Regions from separate parts of the Pseudoduganella sp. HUAS MS19 genome, predicted to be linked through region 1. Evidence: predicted binding sites of a transcription regulator. Region 1 holds the regulator's gene; each other region holds the start of a gene.
The links. Region 1 encodes FNR, which switches genes on or off when oxygen is low (the NO sensors DNR and NnrR bind a similar motif). Its sites were predicted from a motif close to TTGATNNNNATCAA; they were not measured.
Positions count from the first base shown of each region.

Region 2: the regulator FNR is predicted to act here: its motif matches at 2,604-2,617, upstream of ACWBU6_RS20170 (hemerythrin domain-containing protein).
Region 3: the regulator FNR is predicted to act here: its motif matches at 1,733-1,746, upstream of ACWBU6_RS00340 (OmpW/AlkL family protein).
Region 4: the regulator FNR is predicted to act here: its motif matches at 1,802-1,815, upstream of ACWBU6_RS13245 (universal stress protein).

Region 1 covers NZ_CM132133.1:3,364,811-3,368,437, forward strand. The annotation lists gene ACWBU6_RS15375 (ATP-binding response regulator) at 1-389, shown strand, start outside; gene ACWBU6_RS15380 (response regulator) at 382-1,017, shown strand; gene fnr (fumarate/nitrate reduction transcriptional regulator Fnr) at 1,119-1,892, shown strand; gene ACWBU6_RS15390 (carboxymuconolactone decarboxylase family protein) at 1,960-2,331, opposite strand; gene ACWBU6_RS15395 (MerR family transcriptional regulator) at 2,285-2,737, opposite strand; gene ACWBU6_RS15400 (bacteriohemerythrin) at 2,783-3,169, opposite strand; gene ACWBU6_RS15405 (cyanophycin metabolism-associated DUF1854 family protein) at 3,242-3,627, opposite strand, start outside.
Region 2 covers NZ_CM132133.1:4,453,835-4,457,461, forward strand. The annotation lists gene ACWBU6_RS20165 (DUF349 domain-containing protein) at 1-1,784, opposite strand, end outside; gene ACWBU6_RS20170 (hemerythrin domain-containing protein) at 1,866-2,537, opposite strand; gene ACWBU6_RS20175 (bifunctional acetate--CoA ligase family protein/GNAT family N-acetyltransferase) at 2,643-3,627, opposite strand, start outside.
Region 3 covers NZ_CM132133.1:74,219-77,845, forward strand. The annotation lists gene ACWBU6_RS00330 (molybdopterin cofactor-binding domain-containing protein) at 1-1,159, opposite strand, end outside; gene ACWBU6_RS00335 ((2Fe-2S)-binding protein) at 1,156-1,650, opposite strand; gene ACWBU6_RS00340 (OmpW/AlkL family protein) at 1,818-2,420, shown strand; gene ACWBU6_RS00345 (DUF2244 domain-containing protein) at 2,417-2,887, opposite strand; gene ACWBU6_RS00350 (hybrid sensor histidine kinase/response regulator) at 2,939-3,627, opposite strand, start outside.
Region 4 covers NZ_CM132133.1:2,898,366-2,901,992, forward strand. The annotation lists gene ACWBU6_RS13240 (CehA/McbA family metallohydrolase) at 1-1,086, opposite strand, end outside; gene ACWBU6_RS13245 (universal stress protein) at 1,300-1,743, opposite strand; gene ACWBU6_RS13250 (ABC transporter substrate-binding protein) at 1,846-2,862, shown strand; gene ACWBU6_RS13255 (SCO family protein) at 2,859-3,440, shown strand; gene ACWBU6_RS13260 (cupredoxin domain-containing protein) at 3,437-3,627, shown strand, end outside.

The DNA of each region.
Region 1 (3,627 bases):
TCGAATGGTACGCGGAGCAGGTGGCCCAGCGCAGCGGCCTGCAATGCACCTGCAGTATCGCGCCCGAAGCGCAGGCGCTGGAGCTGGATGCCGAGCGCAGCACGATGTTGTTCCGGGTCGCGCAGGAAGCGCTGACCAATGTGGTGCGCCATGCCGAAGCCAGCGAGGCGCGCGTGATCGTGGACACCGACGGCGCGAACGTGGTGCTGCGCGTGGAAGACAACGGCAAGGGCATCGAAAGCGCCGGGCTGTCGGACCGCGAATCCTGGGGCCTGTTCGGCATGCATGAACGAACGCGCCGCTTCGCCGGCGAATTGACTATCAGCGGCAAGGCCGGGCAGGGCACCACCTTGCAGCTGCGCCTGCCTTTGGAGGACAAGAATGGGTGACAAGATCACCGTTTTGCTGGTCGACGACCATGCGATTGCGCGCAACGGCGTGCGCCTGATGCTGGGCACTGCGGCCGACATCAGCGTGGAGGGCGAGGCGGGGACTGCGGTGGAAGCCATGCAACGCGTGGGGGAACGCAGTTTCGACGTGGCGCTGGTCGACATCAAGATGCCGGGCAAGAACGGGCTGGACCTGCTCAAGACCCTGCGCAGCGAATGCCCGCGCATGGCGGTGCTGGTGCTGAGCACCTATTCGGAAGAGATTTATGCGGTGCGGGCGCTGAAATCCGGGGCCTCGGGCTACCTGACCAAGGATGCACCGACTTCGACACTGATCGAGGCGGTGCGCAAGGCCGCCTCGGGCGGCAAGCATGTCAGCCCGGCCTTGCTTGAAAAGTTGGCAACACTGGTTGGTGGCGGCCCCAGCGGCGACCACGAAGAGCTGTCCAACCGCGAGCTGGAAGTATTCAAACTGATCGCCCAGGGCGAGTCGTTGGTGCGGATAGGGGAAAAACTGCACCTCAGTCCTAACACCGTGACAACCTATCGCAGCCGCATCCTCGAGAAGATGGGCATGTCCAGCAATGCCGAGCTGACCCGCTACGCCCTCGAGCATGGCCTGATCTGAATCGCTGTAGGGGAACCACTACAGCAACTACACAGGATGCTTGATACCGGGAAATGATGCCGGGCGCGATACTGCTTCCATCGAAAACAAGGAGCAGCTAAATGAGCCCGGTCATCCCAATCACCCCTGCAAACGCCGCCAAATCCTGCGCACCTGTCGCAGCAAAATGCTCGCTGTGCAGTTTCAACCGCCTTTGCTTGCCTCAGGGCCTGGCCGATGACGATGTGGCCCGCCTTGACCAGATCATCTCGCGCCGCCGCCGCGTGAACCGCGACGAGCCGCTGTACAAGACCGGCGACAGCTTCCACAGCCTGTATGCCGTGCGCTTCGGCCACTTCAAGACCGTGCAGGTAAACCAGCGCGGCGAACAGACGATCGGCGGCTTCCACATGGCCGGCGACCTGCTGGGGATGGAAGCCATCGGCAATGGCCAGCACTCCTGCAATGCCGTGGCACTGGAAGACAGCGAAGTCTGTGAGATCCCTTTCAACCGGCTGCAAGAGCTGGTGATGCAGATCCCCGGCCTGCTGCAGCAGTTCCACCGCACCATGAGCCGCGAGATCCAGCGCGAGCAGTCGGTGATGCTGTTCCTGAGCCATATGCGCGCCGAGCAGCGCCTGGCAATGTTCCTGCTGAACCTGGCCGGCCGCTACGCCCAGCGCGGCTACTCGTCGACCAGCTTCCAGCTGCGCATGTCGCGTGAAGACATCGGCGGCTACCTCGGCCTGACCGTGGAAAGCGTGAGCCGCCAGTTGGCCCGGCTGCGCCAGGACGGCTCGATCGTCCTGCAAAACCGCGACTTGCGCATCACCGACCGCTCCAAACTCGAGGCCATGTCTTCAGGCGGCATGGCGCAGGAGCTCGCGGTGGCTTAAGCCACGCACCGTTTTTCTCACCTGTAGGGGGTGTATGGGGCAGCTCTCGCTGCCCCTTTTTTCTTGTTTATTGCGCGAAGACTTCTTTGGCGGCCAGCAGCCCGTTAAGGGCGGCGGGGAAGCCGGCATAGACTGCCATTTGCATGATGGTCTCCACAATCTCGTCCCGGCTTACGCCGACGTTGAGGGCGGCGTGGATGTGCACTTTGAGCTGAGGTGTGGCGTTGCCCATGGCGGTCAGGGCCGCCACCACGGCGATCTCGCGCGATCTCAGATCCAGGCCGGGGCGCGAATAGATGTCCCCAAAGGGGAATTCGATCAGGTAGCGGGCAAAGTCCGGGGCGATATCTTCCAGGCTCTGCACGACACGCTCGCCGGCCTGGCCGTCGACTTCACGCAGTTTTGCGAGCCCGCGTTCGTAGCGGTTTTCCATGTTCATCAGCGTTTCCTCCATCGGTGGTGGTTGGATTCGACGCCAGGGACTGCTCCAGCGAGCGGTAATACGCGATCTTGGCCTGCAGCGATGCAGCGGATTGCCGCATCGCCTCGATTTCGGCAAGAACGTCCTGCATGTGCTCCTCCAGCAGCCGGCGCCGTGCCGGCACCGTCGAGTCCCCGGCGCCGCGAAGCTTGGCGAACGATTGCATTTTGCCGATTGGCATATGGGTCGTTCGCAAGCGCAGCAGGAATTCGATCCAGGCAAGGTCCGATGCCAGGTAGCGCCGCTGGCCACCCGCCGCCCGATTGACCGGGGCTATCAGCCCGATTCGCTCGTAGTAGCGGAGGGTATGTGCCGTGAGGCCGGTGCGCTTGGATACTTCGTCTATGCTCAGGTGCGATTCCATGGGGGGATCGTAAAAGTTTGAGTGCACTCGAAGTCAAGCACTTTATTACGCCAGCTTCGATGCCGCAACTGCCAGCGCGAGATCCATGGTGTTGATGTGGGCCGCAAGCCAGTCCGGCAAGGTGCGGATGATGCCGCGTGCGGTGGCTTCCTCGTTGTCCTTCAGCAGGCGCAGGACGCGCGCAACCTTCTCGAGCAAGTTGCCGTGGGCGGCGCGGTGTGCCTGGGCGGCGGGATAGGCGATACGCTCCATCAGCCGGTTTTCCTCGCGCAGGTGCTCGAGGATTTCGGCGGCCAGGTCGCGGCAGGCCGTGTCGAAGGCGGGGCGCGGCAGGGCAGCCATCGCCTCCAGCATGTCGAAAACGATGCGGTGCGACTGGTCGAGAACAGGGATGCCGAGCGCGAGGTCGGGGCCGAAGACAATGGAATCCATGCGGTGCTCCAATAGTGTCGAACCGCAATTGTGCCGCCCGGAAACAGGACGGCACATGATCCATGTCAATTTTTACAGGAAGCGGTCCAGGATCTTCTTGCTGTGCTTATCCAGCGCAAACTGGTCGCGGATCAGGAAGTGGATGCCGTGGCTGTCGGACACCAGCAGCGACACGCTGCCGATGCGCCTGATGTCTTCCTCGCCGCGCAGCACGAAGCTGGTTGCGCCGCGGTCGGTGTCGACGGTCCAGGTGGAAGGGCAGGCATAGCTGCCCACCTCCACGATGCGCTGAATCACCGGCATGAACTCGCGCCCTGCCAGTTCTTCGCGCACGATGTCGGCCATCTGCGGCGACAGGTCGGAAATGCGGTCCAGCCAGGCCACTTCCTTGCCGTCGGTGTTGACCAGCGACAGTCCTTCTTCCGGGGCCTGGATGGGAAACGCGCGTACCGGCGATA
Region 2 (3,627 bases), 1.1 Mb from region 1:
GCGAAAATCTGGTCGCAGGCGGCACGGAATTTCTGCCATAGCGCCTGCTCGGTCTTGCGCTCCAGCGGCAAGGCGCGGGCATGGCCCTGCCAGGACTCCTGCAGGCGGCGCAGGGTGTCGATAGTGTGGCGGTCCAGCGGATTCAGTTTGCCGACTTCCTCGATCAGCTGTTCGCGGCGTGCCACTTCGATCTTGCGCTGCGAGTCAAGGGGCGCCATGAGGGTGTCCATCGCCTTGCTGAACGCGGCGTCCAGGCGCTTCTTGTCCTTGCGGTCAATGGTGCCCAGGCGGCTCCAGGCCTGGCGCAGGCGTTGCGTCGAAGATGCCAGCGTGCGCCAGTCATGGGTATGCGGCAGGTTGCCCGAAGCCGATTCCTCGCGATCGGCCTGGGCGCCGCCGGCCGCTTCCAGTTGGGCGGCGTCCCTGGCGATCAGGGCGTTCGCTTCGTCGACCAGTTGTTGCGCTTTTGCCGCATTGGCGTGGCGCTCGTCGGCCAAGTGTTTGAAATGGGCGGCGGCCGGGGCGTATGCGGCGGTACAGGCGGCGTCGAATTTTTCCCACAGCGATTTGGGCGCGGCGCCGGAAACGCCGTCCAGCGCCTTCCAGCGTTCGCGCATGCTGCCGACTTTCTTGGCCAGCTCGCTCATGCCGAGGCCCTCGGCCGGCAAACTCTCCACCGCATGCACCAGTTCTTCGCGCGACACATTGCCGCCCCAGCGTGCCCAGTCGCCCAGGCGCTTCAGGTCGGCCCGCGCGTGCGCCAGGCGCTCGGCCTGGGCCGGCGACAGGCGGCCGGTCTTGCTCTCCTTCAGCGTCTTATCATGCTCAGCAGCAATATGCAGCTGGCCTTGCGCGAGCGCGGCCTCCATCGCTTCCACCAGGTCCATGAAGTGGCGGTTGGCTTCCTGCTCGGCAGGCGATGGTTTGTGCTTTTCCTTGGGCGGGCGCGGCGGGCGGACAGCCGCCACGTCATGCCCGTCGGCGCGCGTGACTCCCTCGCCTTGCGCTGGGGGGGGCGCACCGTCCCCTGGTTGCGGCGCAATTTCCCTTGCGCTTGCCCCGGCCGCGGGAACGTCGGCGGCCGGGGGAGCCGGCTGTTGCCAGGCGCGCTCGGCCGCCAGGGCGGCATCAAAATCGTTTAGGAGGTGGCGCGGCAGCGAAGCGCGCTCCGGCGCCGCCATATGCGCCTGGTGCTCGCCGGCCAGGCGTTCCAGTTCGGCAGCGTCGGGATGCTGGCGCAAGGCTGCCAGCGCATCGATCATGGCGCGCTGCAGCGAGACCTGGGCTTCGAGGCGCTCGGCCAGCGCATCGCGCACATGGGTAAATTCAGCCGCTGCGGCAGGCGCGGCATCCACCACCTTCCATTGGCGGTCCAGGTCGGCGACCAGGTTGGGCGTCAGCTTCTCATCAGCCAACAAACGCTGCGCCAAAGCAATGCACGCCTGCGCCTGCTTCTGCTCGGCCTGCACGTGCCGGATCGCATCGAGGCGCCCCTGCACCAGCTTGGCCACGCGCCGGTCCGAGTTGCGCACCGCCTGCTGCACTTTCTCCAGCGCATCCTGGGACACGACATGCTCGGCCGCCGCCAGCCGCACGTCGGCAAATTCACTGTTCAGGATGAGCTCAACCGCAGCAGTCTCGTCGCCCGCAAGGTTGCGGGCCAGCTCGGCTTGTGCCGAGCGGCGTTCCGCGGGAGTGCCGAGCGGCGCCTGCGAGCCGCCCGAACTGGGCTGCCCCGCAACGCTGGCTTGGCTGGCCTGCTGCTTGAAAAGGAACTCAAACATAGTTGTGCTATGAATGGATCAAAACCACCATCATAGCGCAGCACCGCCCCGGCAGGGGCGGCGAATGCAGGCACGGCGCATTCAGGCCGTATCCGCAGCGGCGCGATGGGCCGAACGCGTGCGCCGGTGGTAGCGCAGCTTCGGCACAGGAACCACGGCCTCGTGTTCGTCCCGCAGGGAGGCATGCACCTGCTTCGCTTGCGCCAAGGCTTTCCTGTCTTTGTCGGCGGAGGCCGGCACGCGGCGCGCTTCCACCACTTGAGCGTCGTGGGCCAGGAACTTGTTTGCAATATCGAACCAGGCCTCGCCACCGATGGTGGCGCGGGCGATGGTAAACAGTTCCTTTTCCTCCTTCTCCAGGCGCTGCAGCAGCACCGTGCAGAAAGTTTCGATCGATTCGCAGATTTCCGTCACTTGCTGTTCGCTGCATTCCACTGCCGTATCGAGTTCAGACTGCAGGCGCCGGATCACGGCCAGGGCAGACTGGTTCAATCGGCTCAGTTCGTCCAGCAACTGATTCGCTTGTTCCGTCGCATTTTGCAGCGCGGGAATCAGGTACAGCTCGATCTTGCGCCAATGGCAGGCCTGGTACAGGCGCTCCAGGGTTTCGCAAGCATATTCAAGCTGGGAGAGGGTCAAGCGCTGTTGCCGCAACAGCGTCGATTGCACGTATTTTTGAAACGACAGCAGGCTAAGGCGCACGTTAGCCTGTTCAACGGATAGCGCAACTAATGTGTATGTGGCCGTTAACATTCTTGCTCCCAAATATCGCTACGCGGAAACGGAAGTACAAGTGTAAGTTAGCCCAACAGGTTCGCTTTGACCTACATCAATGTAGCGTCACGCGCCCTCCACAATTTAGGAGGTTTTCACATCCAGCGCAAGGCGAAGATCAACCATACCAGCTTCTCGCGACGCCGTCACTGTTCCGCCAAATCTGCGCATCAGTTGTTGCATTCCGATATTCTCCGACAGGGCTTCGCCTGTGATTTCACGCGTGCCGCGGCTGCGGAAATAGTCAAGCAATTTCTGGAACAGAATATTTCCCAGTCCTTTGCCTTTCAGATCGGAACGCACGATGATGGCGAACTCCGCTTTCTGGTTATCCGGGTCGGCCACTGCCCTGACCACGCCCAGCGTTTCCGGCTGGCCATCCGCACCGCTGCGGGTGGCAATGAAGGCCATGGCGCGATCGTAGTCGATCTGGGTCAGGCGTGCGAGCTGGGTCGGCGGCAATTCCTTCATTGCCGAGAAAAAACGCAGCCGCACGTCGTCGGGATCGAGCCGGCTGAAAAAGCGCACATGGGCTGGCGCATCTTCCGGGCGGATCGGACGCAGCAGCACGGACCCGCCCTGCCACTGGACTTCCTGCTCCAGCTCCTGGGGATAGGGACGGATCGCCATGCTGCTTTCGGCGCGGCGCGGGCCCAGGGCGGCGCGTGCGCCGTGCACTTGCAGCACGCCGCCCACGACTGTGACCGGATCGATTTCCAGTGCGGCAATTTCGCCGATATCGGCCACCAGTTCGGCCACGTGCACCAGCGCGCCACACAGGATTTCGCGCTCGTCGACCAGGGCGCGGCCGACCCCGGTGCGCCTCAGCATGTCGCGCGCCAGCACGGTGTTCAGGGGCGGCAGGCCGACCGCGCGGTCGTCGACCACCCGGCCGGCGCTGCCGCCCAGGCCAACGCTGATGGCCGGCCCGAACACCGGGTCGACGTGCATGGCAATACGCAGCTGCTGCACGTCGCCCCCCGCCGTCGGGCCTGCCAGCGGCAGGCCGTAGGCTGCCAGCACGGCGGACAGCGCGGCGTGCGCCAGTTCGGCCTGGCCGGCGGCTTGC
Region 3 (3,627 bases), 3.1 Mb from region 1:
CCAGCGGCAGGCCGGCAGCTTCGCTGGTGGCGGCCAGGGCGGCTTCGCCGTTCTGGGTCGGGGTCCAGACCTCGCAGCGCTCGGGCGTCCACACGGCGGTGGCGTTCATCACCTCCATCGTGGCGTGGTTCTGGTGCGGGTAGCTGTAGACGGCTTCGATCCTGCGGTGGGCGCTGGCCAGGGCTGCTTTGGCGTCGCCGTTCTTGTTGCCGACGGCGGCTTCCGGTGCATCCAGGCCGGTCTTGATCCAGGCGGCGGTGTCCTTGCTGTTCATGCCGGCGTTGGGGCCCTTGTCCCATTCGATCGGCAGGGCGTCGAGGGCGCTGCGGGCGCGCCACCAGGTATCGGCCACCACGGCCACTGCGCTGTCGCCTACCTGCAGCACTTTCTTCACGCCGGGCTTGCCGGCGACGGCGGCGGCGTCGAAGCTCTTTACCTTGCCGCCGAAGACCGGGCAGTCCTTGATGGCTGCGTTGAGCATGCCGGGCAGCGTAAGGTCCATGCCATAGACCTGCTTGCCGGTGGTCTTGTCGACCGTGTCCAGGCGCGCCATGCGCTTGCCGGCCAGCTTCCAGTCTTTCGGGTCTTTCAGCTTGATGTCGGCGGCTGCGGGCGCCTGCAGCCTGCCGGCAGCGTCGGCGACCTTGCCGTAGGTGAGTGTGCGTCCGCTTGGGGTATGGGTGATCACGCTCCTGGCGGCCACGCATTCGGCGGCGGGCACGCCCCATTGCGCGGCTGCGGCCTGCACCAGCATCATGCGGGCTGCGGCGCCGCCCTTGCGCACGTATTCGTGCGATTCGCGCACGCCGCGGCTGCCACCTGTGGAGAAGCTGCCCCACACGCGGTTGCGCGCAAGCTGGCGGCCGGGCGACGGGTACTCGGTGCTAACCCTGCTCCAGTCGCCGTCCAGTTCTTCCACCACCAGTTGCGCCAGGCCGGTCAGCGTGCCCTGGCCCATTTCGGAACGGGCGATGCGGACCACGATCGTGTCGTCCGGCTTGACGACGACCCAGGCGTTGATTTCGGGCGCATCCGGGGCTGCTGCGGCTGCAGGAGCGGCCTGCTGCGCCTCCGCGAACGGGATGTGAAAGCCGAACATCAGGCCTGCGGTGGCGCCCAGCGAGCGGCCAATGAAGCTGCGGCGGGTGATGGCGCTCATGCATTGCCCCCTTCCACGATGTCCAGGCCTGCGGTCTTCACGTCGCCACCCCTGGCAATCACGTGGATCGCCTTGCGCACGCGGTTATAGGTGCCGCAGCGGCAGATATTGGTCATGGCGGCGTCGATATCGGCGTCGGTCGGGTTCTTCTTCTGTTTCAGCAGCGCGGCAGCGGCCATGATCATGCCGGACTGGCAGAAGCCGCATTGCGGCACGTCCAGCGCGGCCCAGGCTTTTTGCACGGGGTGCTTGCCGTCCGGGCTCAAGCCCTCGATGGTGACGATCTTCTGGGCGGCCGTCACGGTGGAGAGCGGGCGCACGCAGCTGCGCGTCGGTTCGCCGTCAATGTGCACGGTGCAGGCGCCGCATTGCGCCACGCCGCAGCCATACTTGGTGCCGGTCAGTCCCAGCTGTTCGCGGATCACCCACAGCAGCGGGGTATCTTCTTCGGCCTCGAACTCGCGTACCTGGCCATTGACGTGCAATTTCATTCCTGCCTCCTGGGATTAGGTGGGATGTGAATTCGCGAAATATTACTCCCGTTTTAGCTATCTCGTGTTCGTTCGGACAATTTTGACTTAGGTCAAAGATTTTGCTGCGTCGCATCAATAGACTTTCACTTAGTAAATCTCAATGACCGAACGAAAGAGGTAGTGAAATGAAGAAAGCGATTCTGGCAGTTATCCTGGGTGGCGTGGCGCTTGGTGCAATGGCACAGGAAACGCCCTGGCAGGTGCGCGCGCGGGCAGTGCACATCAACACCGCGGACAAGTCCGACCCGATTGCCGGCGTGGCCGCCGCCGACAGCATCGGCGTCAGCAACAAGACCATTCCAGAGGTGGACATCTCCTATTTCTTCACCCCCAACATCGCCGCCGAGCTGGTGCTGACCTATCCGCAAAAGCATGACGTCATCCTGGACGGCGAGAAGATCGGTACCTTCAAGCACCTGCCGCCGACCCTGCTGGCGCAGTACCACTTCACCCCATCCGCGCAATTCAGCCCTTACGTGGGCGTGGGCGTGAACTGGACCACCTTCTCCAAGAACAAGATCCTGGACGGCGCTGCCAGCCTGGAGCATGACAGCTTCGGCCTGGCCCTGCAGGCTGGCGTGGACTACAAGCTGGACAAGAACTGGTCGCTCAACCTGGACATCAAGAAGGTGCAGATCCGCAGCGACGTGATGATTGCCGGCGTGAAAGTCAGCAAGGTGAAGGTCGATCCGGTGCTGCTGGGCGTGGGCGTAGGCTACCGCTTCTAATCGCTGAACAAGCCGCCCTGCACTTCCGCGCGCAGCTCCCGCGCCAGCGCGCGGCGGTGCGGGTCGGTGGCGAAGTAGCCGATGTCGACGGCCACGCCTTTCGACTCAAGGTGGATCAGGTCGCCGTAGTGCGATGGCATCTGCAGGCGCAGGAAATAGAGTTCGAGTTGCGTCACACTCGTTTTGCCGGCGGAGACCTGCTCCACCAGCAGCTTGCCGTTGGCGAGCACGATGTGTTCATAGTCCGTGGCATGGCGGGCGAAGTAGAGGAAGGCGGCGGCCACGGCCGTCATCTCCAGCACGGTGAACAGCAGCACCTGCCACAGGCCGGCCATGACAAAGCCCGTTGCGACCGCAAACGAGAGCAGGCACATCAAGGCATAAGCCATGCCCATCTGCTGGGGCGACAATGAGCAATTGCGCCGCAGAAGCCATTCCCTGCGTTCCCTGAGCAAGTCCCGGTTCATGGGACATTTTATGCACAACTTGCGGGCAAAGGCAAAATGTCCACCTTGGGGTCAGGAACAGATGTGGACATTTTCGATACAAATGTCCACATTCGTTCCTGACCCCAAGGTGGACATTTCGTCGGCGCGGGGCAAGGTGAAGATGAAGGTGGCGCCTTCATTGGGCTTGCTGCGGGCAGTCAGGCTGCCACCATGCGCCTCTGCCAGCTGGCGCGAGATGTAGAGGCCCAGGCCAAGGCCGGCGGGAACGTTGTCCATCTTGCCGCGTTCGAAGGGCTCGAAGATCTTCGGCAGCACTTCTTCGGGAATGCCGACGCCCTGGTCGATCACTTCGATGCGCGCATTCTGGCTGTCGGCGTGCAGGCGTACGTCGACCGGCTTGCCGCCGCCATAGCGCAGCGCATTGTTGATCAGGTTGACGATCACCTGCTCCACGCGGAATTCGTCCCAGCACCCTGCCACGGGCTGCAAGATCGACAGGCGCAGTTCGCTGCGCATGTCGGCGGCGTGGTGCGACAGGTCGCCGACGATGCGCTGCAGGAGCGCTTCCAGGTCGACGCGCGCGGGGCGGATCGAGAGCTTGCCGGCGCGGATGCGCGATACATCGAGCATGTCGTCGATCAGGCGCACCATGGCGTGGATCTGGCGCATGTCGCGCGCCACCATGCGTTCCAGCTGCTCCGGCGCGAAGTGGGCCATGTTGCCGCGCTCGAGCTGCAGCTTGCGCATCTGCGCTTCCA
Region 4 (3,627 bases), 470 kb from region 1:
GTCGCCGTCGGCCGTGTAGCCGAGCGGTACGCCATTGACCAGGAACTGGCCGCTGGAGGAAGGGTGGTTGAACTGGCCCAGCCAGCCGCGCTGGCGCATCAGGGTGTACAGGCCGGCGTAATCGTTCTTGGCGGTCAGCGTATCGGCCAGCAACTGGCCGGAGCCGTTGCTTTCCCAGCCCAGCAGCTCATTCGAATTGAGGATATTCATGTGGCCGCCATTGCTGATCACACCCCATTCCATGCCGTAGATTGCCAGGAAGTCCGGGTTGGCGCTGTTGAAGTTGGCCGCTTCGGTCAGGCCGGACTGGTACAGGGCCTTGGCGGTGGCCGGGCTGGCAGAAGTGTTGGTCGAATCCGAGCCGTCGTACATGTGGTTATGCTCGGAGGCCAGCAGGAAGTCCAGGCCGCGGCCCTTGGCATAGCTGAATGCATCGGCCGGGCCGTGGGCGCCGGACTGCGGGGCCTGCGAACCGCCGCAGCTGCCCAGGGCGCCACCGCCGTCGCTGTGGTTGGTCTGGCTGTGCAGGTTGCCGAAATAGACGGTGTAGGGCAGGGAAGAGGGGGCGGGAGCGGCGGCCATCAGCGATGGCGCGGCGCTCCTGGCTTGCTGCTGCTGGCCGACGGCGATATCCCATTGCTGGTCGTGGATGTCGCCGTCGTGGGCGGCCAGGCGGCGCAGCACTGCGTCGGCGCCGGCGGAGAGGCCGCGTTTTGCATCCTCGGAAATGGCGCGCAGGCGTGCCTTGTAAATGCCGTTCGGCAGGGCGTTGCGGCGGTTGCGGCCGGCCCATTCGACGTTGACGGCGACCGGCTTGTCGTGCAGGCGTTCGACGCCGGTCCAGCGCTCCACCACGCTGCCGTTCGGCGCAACGACTTCCAGCACCCAGCTCACGGACTGGGCGCCATCGGCGTGGGGGTAGCTGAATTCGAGCTTGAAGCTGCGCGCTTCATTGGTCCCGGCGACCGCACGGTAAGGTGCGTGCAGTGTGGCTTCGAACTCGTGGTGGTCGGCGATAGATGCCTGGGCGGTGCCGATGGCAGCCAGTGCTGCGGCCATCGCCAGTTTGCGAAATGCGAAAGTCATGGTTTTCCCCGTGCTGTGATAATGCGCGAGAATATGCGGCAGCACGGGAACGGCGACAAATATGGAAAAGCTTGGCGATTAAGACGCAGACCTTATATACCGGTTTGAATTGTCTCAATTTGAACGGATTGCATGATTTGTCCGGATTTGAAAGAGTTATGTGACGGGGGCGTCATAAATCTCTTGGCAACATGTGGCGTATTTGCCTCAGGTTTACATGGGCCGGAACACAAGGACCGGCACCGGTGTATTGAGCAGCACGCGATGCGTCTCGCTCCCCAGGAGCATGCCTTTCACGCCTTTGTAGCCATGTGTCGCCATGGCGATCATGTCGCAGCCGTAATCGATGGCGGTGGCGACGATGGTTTCGTAGGGCTGGTCGGAGCGGCGCTGCACGACGTCGCAAGGCACGTTGTATTCGCTGGCGACCCTGGCCACTTCATCGAGTACGGCAGCCGAATGCACTTCGCTGTCCTTCAGGTAGACGCCGCGCGTGTCCTCCAGCATGTCCGGGTGATAGGTAAAGATGTGGAACTCGGGCATCACGTGCAGCGCCGTGACCCGCGCCCCCGCTTCCTGCGCAAATTTGATGGCCGAATGCAGGGCCGCACCGGATGCGGGCGAGCCGTCGGTGGGGAAGAGGATGTGCTTGAACATGGCTTGCTCCAGGGGTGGATTGATGCTTCAAGTCTGCGCATCGGCATCCCTTGCAGCCATGACCTGGGTCAAGTTTCGACCAGCCAGTGCTAGAATGTTTGAATGTCAACCTTAATTGAACATGAACACCTCCTGCGCCGGCGCAAGCTGCTGGGCGGAGCACTGGCACTGCCGGCCGTCGGCCTGGGCGGCGCCTTGCTGCCCTCCATGGCGCGGGCGGCGGACCCGTTGGTGGTGGGCGGCCTGCCGGTCACCTGCAACCTGACCTTGCCGATCGCCTGCAGTGCGCGCGGCGGTGCTTTCGAGTTCAGTAAGTACAGCGGCTGGCCGGAGATCAAGGAATCGCTGATGACGGGCCGCATCCAGGCCGCCTACATGCTGGCGCCACTGGTGATGGACCTGGCCGACAAGAAGATCCCGCTGAAGGTGGTTTCGCTTGGCCACCGCTCCGGCGCCGTGATCATGGTGCGCACCGATTCGGCGTACAAGCGTTTTGCCGACCTGCGCGGCAGGCGTATCGCGATCCCAAGCCGTTTTGCTGTGGACTTTCTGTTCCTGCGCAAGATGCTGGCGCGCGAGAACATGTCGCCGAAGGATGTGCAAATCATTGAAATGGCGCCGCCTGACATGCCGGCCGCTTTATATGCCAATGCCGTGGATGCCTATTGCACCGGCGAGCCTTTTGGCGCGGCCGCGCAGAAGGCAGGCTATGCCCGCCCGCTGTCGATGACGCGCGACGAGTGGCGCAATTATATTTGCTGCGTGCTGACGGTGCGCGAAGAGCTGATCAAGTCCGATCGACCGCTGGTGCAAGACCTGGTGAACCATGTGCAGGCAGCCGGCAACTGGCTCGATGCCACGCCTGCCAACCGCGCCAAGGCGGCCAGGATCGCCTCCAGCCGCAAGTTCTTCAACCAGGATCCGAAAGTCATCCAGTTCGTGATGGACAATCCGGCCGACCGCGTGACCTACGGCGACCTGCGCATGATCCGCGCCGAGTTCGATGAGCTGATGAAGCTTTCCATCGAGGCGGGGACCCTCAAGCGCCCGGTGGCCTTCGAAACCTATGTGGACGAGAGCTTCGTCAAGTCCATCAAGCCGGTGAGCATTACCCTATGATCCGTCCAGTTCTGATAGCGCTGTCATTGGCCGTGGCAGGTGTCGCGCACGCGGCCGACAAACTGAAATCCGGCATTTTTGACCCGCCCCGCATGGCCCCCCAGATCGCGCAGAAGGCAGCCGACGGCAAGCAGTTCGTGCTCGACAAGCACCGCGGCAAGGTAGTGGTGCTGGAGTTTGGCTATACGAGTTGCGCCGACGTGTGCCCGGTTTCGCTGGCGCTGCTGAAACAGGCGCGCGATAAGCTGGGGCCATTGGGTGACAGGCTGCAGGTGGTATTTGTCACCGTCGATCCGCAGCGCGATACGGCGCCCAGGCTGAAAGCCTACCTCGAGCAATTCGATCCAGGTTTCATTGGCCTGACGGGCAGCGAGGAGCAGATGGCGGCCATTCGCAAGGCCTACGGCATCTCCGCCACCAAGAAGATGGTCGAGGGCAGCAAAACCGAATACACGATGGGCCATTCGTCCTACCTGTATTTCATCGACCCGCAAGGCAGGCTGCGCGCGCTGATGCCCTTTGGCCGTCCGGCCGACGACATCGTGCATGACGTGACCTTGCTGGCCAAGGGACAATGAAGCGCCGGCTGGCTGTCACCGCATTACTGCTGGCAGCCGCCGTTGCGGGTGTGCTGGCCTGGGGCGCATACGCCCCGATACGCGCTGCTACACGCGATGCGCTGTTCGAGATCCCGAAGGGCACCTGGGATCGCCGCATGGCGGGGGGAAAAGCCGAGATCCTGCCCGACACCATCACCCTCGTGCT